2 regions of the Heyndrickxia sp. FSL W8-0496 genome follow, and region 1 is predicted to be linked to the other one. Evidence: a T-box and tRNA genes for the amino acid it is inferred to sense, from the RefSeq annotation. Region 1 holds a T-box; the other holds one or more tRNA genes.
What was found. A T-box is a leader RNA that pairs with one kind of tRNA and senses whether it is charged. The one in region 1 lies ahead of ileS (isoleucine--tRNA ligase), so its partner is inferred to be a tRNA-Ile.
Positions count from the first base shown of each region.

Region 2: it has a tRNA-Ile gene. The T-box ahead of ileS (isoleucine--tRNA ligase) is inferred to sense a tRNA for this amino acid. The anticodon was not compared.

Region 1 is NZ_JBBOXX010000001.1:2,459,145-2,463,575, forward strand. Features, by position in the region: gene NST63_RS12410 (ABC-F family ATP-binding cassette domain-containing protein) at 1-288, shown strand, start outside; gene NST63_RS12415 (DUF4062 domain-containing protein) at 352-1,524, shown strand; gene NST63_RS12420 (hypothetical protein) at 1,524-1,697, shown strand; gene NST63_RS12425 (hypothetical protein) at 1,749-1,979, shown strand; T-box leader at 2,257-2,498, shown strand; gene ileS (isoleucine--tRNA ligase) at 2,551-4,431, shown strand, end outside.
Region 2 is NZ_JBBOXX010000001.1:10,456-14,886, reverse strand. Features, by position in the region: rRNA gene NST63_RS00060 (23S ribosomal RNA) at 1-2,310, opposite strand, end outside; tRNA gene NST63_RS00055 (tRNA-Ala) at 2,528-2,603, opposite strand; tRNA gene NST63_RS00050 (tRNA-Ile) at 2,618-2,694, opposite strand; rRNA gene NST63_RS00045 (16S ribosomal RNA) at 2,845-4,397, opposite strand.

The sequences.
Region 1 (4,431 bases):
ATTCGCCAAGCTCTTGCACGTGCTGGTATCAATAAAGAACATATATTACAACCACTTCATACTTTAAGTGGGGGTGAACAGACGAAAGTAAGATTATGTCAATTGATGTTAGAAAAAAGTAACTGGCTTATTCTTGACGAGCCAACGAATCACTTAGATGTTCAAGCAAAAGAAGCATTGGCGTTAGCACTAAAGCAATATGAAGGAACATTACTGATTGTATCTCATGAACCTGAATTTTATGAAGAATGGTGCACAAACGTACTTAATCTTGAGGATTACAGATAAAATAAATTAAAGGATTTTAGGGCAAATACATCGAATTTTTTACTAAGTAAGGAGTGATGTATTTTGCCCGAACCTACAAAAATATTTATTAGTTCAGCTGCCCAAGATCGACTTAGACCCTTAAGGGGAAATCTCCATCGATTATTAATGGAGATGGAGCATAGACCTTTAATGTATGAAAAGGATTTTGGACCTTGGCCGCCAGAACAGCTTGTAGAGAATTGTTTAAAGTATGTGGAAATGAGTGATATTTTTCTTCTTTTCATATCTGATAAAGCTGGTAATTATAGCCAATATTATAAGGCGACAATCACTCATTGTGAGTTTCAGAAGGCTTATCAATGTAATAAATATATTATTGTTTTTGTGGAAGATTATATTTATGATCTTTTTTGGTATGAAATTCGTTTAATTATTGGCGAAATGTTAAAAAGCTATAAAGAAACTTTTGGCACTAATCCTGATAATTACTTTGAAATCGCAAAAGAAGCATGGGAAAAGCATCCAAAGAAAAAAGAATATGAAAATATTGAATCGTATATTTGGGGATTTATGTATGACATTTATATCAAAGGTCATTATTTGGAGAAAATATCCTTCGGAATGGATCCTAGCCTTACTATAAAACGATATTTTAGTGATTTGTTTAGAAGAGGAAGTAAATATCTCGCATTTGAAGGAACCATCGAAGAACAACTTCAAGAAGGTCCTATTTATAAAAAACATGCTGATTTTACCTCTAAAATCATAAGTTATATTAAAAATGGTGAATTAATCAATCCACGATTGTTTTTAGAATATCTTCAACGTTTTTTAAAAAATGGGATCATTTATAGTCAGCCCCATACCATGTTCGAAACAGAGCTTGGTGCATATGAATCCTGTTCAGGAACAACTTTATACAAAAAAAAGGGTGATTTATTAACACTTGTAAGTGTATCTGGTATGGCAAGTGATGAAAATAAAACATATCCTTTAGTGGATAGGAGTTCGTATTCTGTTCAAGCTTTTCATAGTCAGTCTGGCCAGGAGTTATTTTTTAGTGAAGAGAAGCAGCAATTTTATTTATCAATTCGTACAGGAAATTATGTCATAAGTTTTCATTATCCAGTTGAGTCATATTGGTCTATTGAGAAGGTTCAAGGCTTTAAGGATGATGTGATGCGTGATATAATGGAATCAGAATCAGCATTGTATCGTGATTTCGCTATTCAATTGTTAGGAGGGATTCGATAGTGGCTGCAGAACCTAAACGGACAAAAAACGATAGTATTATTCATGTCGCCTCCGGTAAAGCGAATGGAAGTAAAAAATATATTCAAGAAAAAGCAAAACGATTCGATGAAAATAATCGCATCTTAAAAGAAGCGTTTTCGAATCATAAAAAGACGCGACACTCCATTATTTAAGCTCCAATAAAGGAGCTTTTTTTCATAAACAGAGGTGGGGAATGGTACTGGATGGGGAATATTGATAAACGCAATCGATTAGAAGATGAGGTTTTCACTTATCGGATTTCAAAGAATAATACGATATTTATTGATTGGTATGGCAAACAAGTTAAGATTTTAAAAGGAAAAGAAGCAGAAAAGCTCCTTTCTAAAATTACACAAGCTGTAAATGAAAAAGAAATCCAACTACTCTTAGCTAAGGTTACAGGAAACTTCAAAAGAGGTAATGAAAAAAAGTAAAAGCTGTTTTGATTAATTTGTTACTTTTTTAAGACCTTTTTCGTATAGAGTGTTGCTTGTGTAAAAAACTAACTGCCGGTCTTTACAAATAATAAAGGTTTCGAGTTCACAGGTCTTTTTCTCAGTGGAATATAGGGAAGTGTCATCTTGATGTTATCACTTGGAGAATTATCTAAATATCGAGAATGTTAGAAAAGAGATAAAAATGAGATCGCAATAAATAAAAATATCTTGATATTCATTATTGTGAGTGGTATGATAATCGAAATATTTGATGTATAAATCGATGAAGAGAAAAAGTACGTAAGGATTGAACTCTTGAAGCGAGCTGGGTATGGTGAAAGCCAGTGAGGAAGCCGAACGGAAAAATCATCTCTGAGATGCAAGGCTGAAATTTTTAAGTAAGTCTTGACGGGAGTCCGCCGTTACAAGGAACGCGTATGATAGTACGTTGACAAGTGCTGTTTGTAATAAGCAGAATTTTGGGTGGTAACGCGGGTTAATACACTCGTCCCTATTTTTAGGGACGAGTGTTTTTTATTTTTCAAAATTAATTAAGGAGGATGCTAAAATGGATAGTCAGAATCATAGAAGTTTTGAACGTGAGAAGCGTTGGCAGGAGTATTGGGATAAGGAAAATATTTTTCAACGTTCAATAGATAATAGAACCGGAAAAGATCGCTACATTTTTTATGAGGGACCACCTACTGCAAATGGACTTCCACATGTTGGCCATGCTTTAGGGAGGACAATTAAGGATATTATTGCCCGTTATCAAACGATGAATGGTAAACAAGTAATTAGAAAAGCAGGATGGGATACACATGGTTTACCAGTTGAATTAGGAGTAGAAAAGCAGCTGGGAATATCAGGAAAACAAGAAATTGAACATTACGGTATTGAACCATTTATCGAAAAATGTAAGGAAAGTGTATTCTTTTATGAAAAGCAATGGAGGGATTTTACAACAGATTTAGGTTATTGGGTTGATATGGATCATCCATATATGACTATGACTAATGAATACATTGAATCTGTATGGCATATTCTCGGAACGATTCATGAAAAAGGATTGCTATATAAAGGACATCGCGTCTCGCCCTATTGCCCTAGCTGTCAGACTTCTTTAAGTTCACATGAGGTTGCACAAGGATATAAAAATGTAAAAGATTTAAGTGCGACGGTAAAGTTTAAACTTAAGGACAGGGAAAACGAATATGTACTAGGATGGACGACTACACCATGGACATTGCCTGCCAATGTCGCACTTGCAGTAAATGGCGATCTTGATTATGCAAGAGTAGAAATAGAGGATCAGATAGTAATTATTGCTGTTGCTAGGTTAGAACAAGTTATCAATCAGCCTTATACACTAATTGAAGTCGTCAAGGGGACAGATCTCGTTGGATTAACCTATGAAGCCCCATTTAATTTTGTTGAGCTAGAAAAAGGACATTGTATTGTTGAAGCTTCATTTGTTACTGAGGATAGTGGAACAGGAATTGTTCATATCGCACCTGCATATGGAGAAGATGATTATCGTTTAGTACAAGAAAATCAATTATCTTTTATCAATTTAGTTGATGAACAAGGAAGATATAATGATATTTTTACGCCACTAGCTGGTCAAAAAGTAAAAGAAAGTGATGTGGATATCGTAAAACTATTACATCAAAAGGGGCTTTTATATCATAAAGAAAAGTATGAACATTCTTATCCTCATTGCTGGAGGTGTGATACTCCATTATTGTATTATGCGACAGAGAGCTGGTTTATCAAAACAACTGCCCTTAAAAATGCATTGATTTCAAATAATCAACAAGTCAATTGGTTCCCTGATCATATAAAAAACGGGAGATTTGGCAATTTCTTAGAAGGATTAGTGGATTGGAATATCAGCAGAAAAAGATACTGGGGAACTCCTTTAAACGTTTGGGTTTGTCATACATGTAAACATGAAATTGCCCCGAAAAGTATTGAAGATTTAAAAAAACATGCAAAGGAATCCGTATCAACGATTGAGCTTCATAAACCATATGTTGACCAAATTTCCTTTGAGTGTCCTAATTGCCATGGGACAATGAAGCGAACAGAAGAGGTAATAGACGTGTGGTTTGATAGTGGTTCAATGCCATTCGCTCAGTACCATTATCCGTTTGAAAACACAGATGTATTTCATTCTCAGTTTCCAGCGGATGTGGTAGTTGAGGCAATCGATCAAACGAGAGGCTGGTTTTATTCATTGCTTGCAGTATCTGTACTCTTTAAAGGGGTAGCTCCATATAAAAATGTCTTAGTAACAGGTCATATTCTGGATGAACATGGACAAAAAATGTCAAAGAGTAAAGGGAATGCTTTAGATCCTAGGGATTTAATTAAAGAATTTGGTGCGGATCCACTTCGCTGGTCTTTAATAGCTGACAGCGCACCTTGGAATCAAAAAAACTTTTCC
Region 2 (4,431 bases), 2.4 Mb from region 1:
TAGGAGGCGACCGCCCCAGTCAAACTGCCTGCCTGACACTGTCTCCCACCCCGATTCAGGGGTGCGGGTTAGAATTTCAATACAGCCAGGGTAGTATCCCACCGATGCCTCCACCGAAGCTGGCGCTCCGGTTTCAAAGGCTCCTACCTATCCTGTACAAGCTGTACCAAAATTCAATATCAAGCTGCAGTAAAGCTCCACGGGGTCTTTCCGTCCTGTCGCGGGTAACCTGCATCTTCACAGGTACTATAATTTCACCGAGTCTCTCGTTGAGACAGTGCCCAGATCGTTGCGCCTTTCGTGCGGGTCAGAACTTACCTGACAAGGAATTTCGCTACCTTAGGACCGTTATAGTTACGGCCGCCGTTTACTGGGGCTTCAATTCAAAGCTTCGTCTTGCGACTAACCTCTCCTCTTAACCTTCCAGCACCGGGCAGGCGTCAGCCCCTATACTTCGCCTTACGGCTTCGCAGAGACCTGTGTTTTTGCTAAACAGTCGCCTGGGCCTATTCACTGCGGCTCTCTCGGGCTTGCACCCTAACAGAGCACCCCTTCTCCCGAAGTTACGGGGTCATTTTGCCGAGTTCCTTAACGAGAGTTCTCTCGCTCACCTTAGGATTCTCTCCTCGCCTACCTGTGTCGGTTTGCGGTACGGGCACCTTTCACCTCACTAGAGGATTTTCTAGGCAGTGTGGAATCAGGAACTTCGGTACTAAATTTCCCTCGCCATCACAGCTCAAGGTATCTGGTGACGGGATTTGCCTCGTCACCCCTCTAACTGCTTGGACGCACTATTCCAGCAGTGCGCTTACCCTATCCTCCTGCGTCCCCCCATCGTTCAAACGGTGAAGAGGTGGTACAGGAATATCAACCTGTTGTCCATCGCCTACGCCTTTCGGCCTCGGCTTAGGTCCCGACTAACCCTGAGCGGACGAGCCTTCCTCAGGAAACCTTAGGCATTCGGTGGAAGGGATTCTCACCCTTCTTTCGCTACTCATACCGGCATTCTCACTTCTAAGCGCTCCACCAGTCCTTACGGTCTAGCTTCGCAGCCCTTAGAACGCTCTCCTACCACGGACATCATAAGATGTCCATCCACAGCTTCGGTGATACGTTTAGCCCCGGTACATTTTCGGCGCAGAGTCACTCGACCAGTGAGCTATTACGCACTCTTTAAATGGTGGCTGCTTCTAAGCCAACATCCTGGTTGTCTAAGCAACTCCACATCCTTTTCCACTTAACGTATACTTTGGGACCTTAGCTGGTGGTCTGGGCTGTTTCCCTCTTGACTACGGATCTTATCACTCGCAGTCTGACTCCTAAGGATAAGTCATTGGCATTCGGAGTTTGTCTGAATTCGGTAACCCGATGAGGGCCCCTAGTCCAAACAGTGCTCTACCTCCAAGACTCTTACCTTAAGGCTAGCCCTAAAGCTATTTCGGAGAGAACCAGCTATCTCCAAGTTCGATTGGAATTTCTCCGCTACCCACACCTCATCCCCGCACTTTTCAACGTGCGTGGGTTCGGGCCTCCAGTAAGTGTTACCTTACCTTCACCCTGGACATGGGTAGATCACCTGGTTTCGGGTCTACGACCTCATACTTAATCGCCCTATTCAGACTCGCTTTCGCTGCGGCTCCGCCTCTTCAGCTTAACCTTGCATGAAATCGTAACTCGCCGGTTCATTCTACAAAAGGCACGCTATCACTCTGCATAAAGCATAGAGCTCTAACTACTTGTAGGCACACGGTTTCAGGTTCTCTTTCACTCCCCTCCCGGGGTGCTTTTCACCTTTCCCTCACGGTACTGGTTCACTATCGGTCACTAGGGAGTATTTAGCCTTGGGAGATGGTCCTCCCTGCTTCCGACGGGATTTCACGTGTCCCGCCGTACTCAGGATCCACTCTGGAGGGAACGAAGTTTCAACTACAGGGTTGTTACCTTCTTTGACGGGCCTTTCCAGACCTCTTCATCTACTCCGTTCCTTTGTAACTCCGTATAGAGTGTCCTACAACCCCAAGAGGCAAGCCTCTTGGTTTGGGCTTCTTCCGTTTCGCTCGCCGCTACTCAGGAAATCGCAATTGCTTTCTCTTCCTCCGGGTACTTAGATGTTTCAGTTCCCCGGGTCTGCCTTCCTTACTCTATGTATTCAAGCAAGGATACTACCCCATTACGGGCAGTGGGTTCCCCCATTCGGAAATCTCCGGATCAAAGCTCGCTTACAGCTCCCCGAAGCATATCGGTGTTAGTCCCGTCCTTCATCGGCTCCTAGTGCCAAGGCATTCACCGTGCGCCCTTACTAACTTAACCTACGGCCAATGATAAGCTTCGAATCTCTTCGTCAACTCACTCATTCGCATCCTCACGTATGTGTAATACGCTGCGGTGCTCCTTCGTTCGTTTCCTCGATCTTCTCGCTTCTCCTTGCCCTTACAGTTTAAAAACTACTTAATGGATTCATCCATAAAGTGGCGATTCTCGGTTATTACTTGGTTACTTCTTATATTATCTAGTTTTCAAAGAACAATGGTGGAGCCTAGCGGGATCGAACCGCTGACCTCCTGCGTGCAAAGCAGGCGCTCTCCCAGCTGAGCTAAGGCCCCAAAAAATGTTTATATGGTGGGCCTAAATGGACTCGAACCATCGACCTCACGCTTATCAGGCGTGCGCTCTAACCAGCTGAGCTATAGGCCCACATTTATTAGGAAACAAAAGACAATGGATAGATGAACATACCAAAGTCATGTTTTTATTCATGCATATTTTCTTAGAAGGATTGAACCTTCAAAACTGAACAAAACAGAAGACGTCTGAACCACGTAAGTGGTTTTCCATATTCCTTAGAAAGGAGGTGATCCAGCCGCACCTTCCGATACGGCTACCTTGTTACGACTTCACCCCAATCATCTGTCCCACCTTCGGCGGCTGGCTCCAAAAGGTTACCTCACCGACTTCGGGTGTTACAAACTCTCGTGGTGTGACGGGCGGTGTGTACAAGGCCCGGGAACGTATTCACCGCGGCATGCTGATCCGCGATTACTAGCGATTCCGGCTTCATGTAGGCGAGTTGCAGCCTACAATCCGAACTGAGAATGGTTTTATGGGATTGGCTAAACCTCGCGGTCTTGCAGCCCTTTGTACCATCCATTGTAGCACGTGTGTAGCCCAGGTCATAAGGGGCATGATGATTTGACGTCATCCCCACCTTCCTCCGGTTTGTCACCGGCAGTCACCTTAGAGTGCCCAACTAAATGCTGGCAACTAAGGTCAAGGGTTGCGCTCGTTGCGGGACTTAACCCAACATCTCACGACACGAGCTGACGACAACCATGCACCACCTGTCACTCCTGTCCCCGAAGGGAAATCCCTATCTCTAGGGAGGTCAAGAGGATGTCAAGACCTGGTAAGGTTCTTCGCGTTGCTTCGAATTAAACCACATGCTCCACCGCTTGTGCGGGCCCCCGTCAATTCCTTTGAGTTTCAGCCTTGCGGCCGTACTCCCCAGGCGGAGTGCTTAATGCGTTAGCTGCAGCACTAAAGGGCGGAAACCCTCTAACACTTAGCACTCATCGTTTACGGCGTGGACTACCAGGGTATCTAATCCTGTTCGCTCCCCACGCTTTCGCGCCTCAGCGTCAGTTACAGACCAGAGAGTCGCCTTCGCCACTGGTGTTCCTCCACATCTCTACGCATTTCACCGCTACACGTGGAATTCCACTCTCCTCTTCTGCACTCAAGTCTCCCAGTTTCCAATGGCCGCTTGCGGTTGAGCCGCAAGATTTCACATCAGACTTAAGAAACCGCCTGCGCGCGCTTTACGCCCAATAATTCCGGACAACGCTTGCCACCTACGTATTACCGCGGCTGCTGGCACGTAGTTAGCCGTGGCTTTCTGGTTAGGTACCGTCAAGGTACCGCCCTATTCGAACGATACTTGTTCTTCCCTAACAACAGAGTTTTACGATCCGAAAACCTTCATCACTCACGCGGCGTTGCTCCGTCAGACTTTCGTCCATTGCGGAAGATTCCCTACTGCTGCCTCCCGTAGGAGTCTGGGCCGTGTCTCAGTCCCAGTGTGGCCGATCACCCTCTCAAGTCGGCTACGCATCGTCGCCTTGGTGAGCCGTTACCTCACCAACTAGCTAATGCGCCGCGGGTCCATCTGTAAGTGATAGCCGGAGCCATCTTTCAATTCTCCTTCATGCGAAGGAAAAAGTTATCCGGTATTAGCCCCGGTTTCCCGGAGTTATCCCAGTCTTACAGGCAGGTTACCCACGTGTTACTCACCCGTCCGCCGCTAATCATCAGGGAGCAAGCTCCCATCAGATTCGCTCGACTTGCATGTATTAGGCACGCCGCCAGCGTTCGTCCTGAGCCAGGATCAAACTCTCCAAAAAGATGTTTGATATAGCTCTTTATAAATAAAAGTAA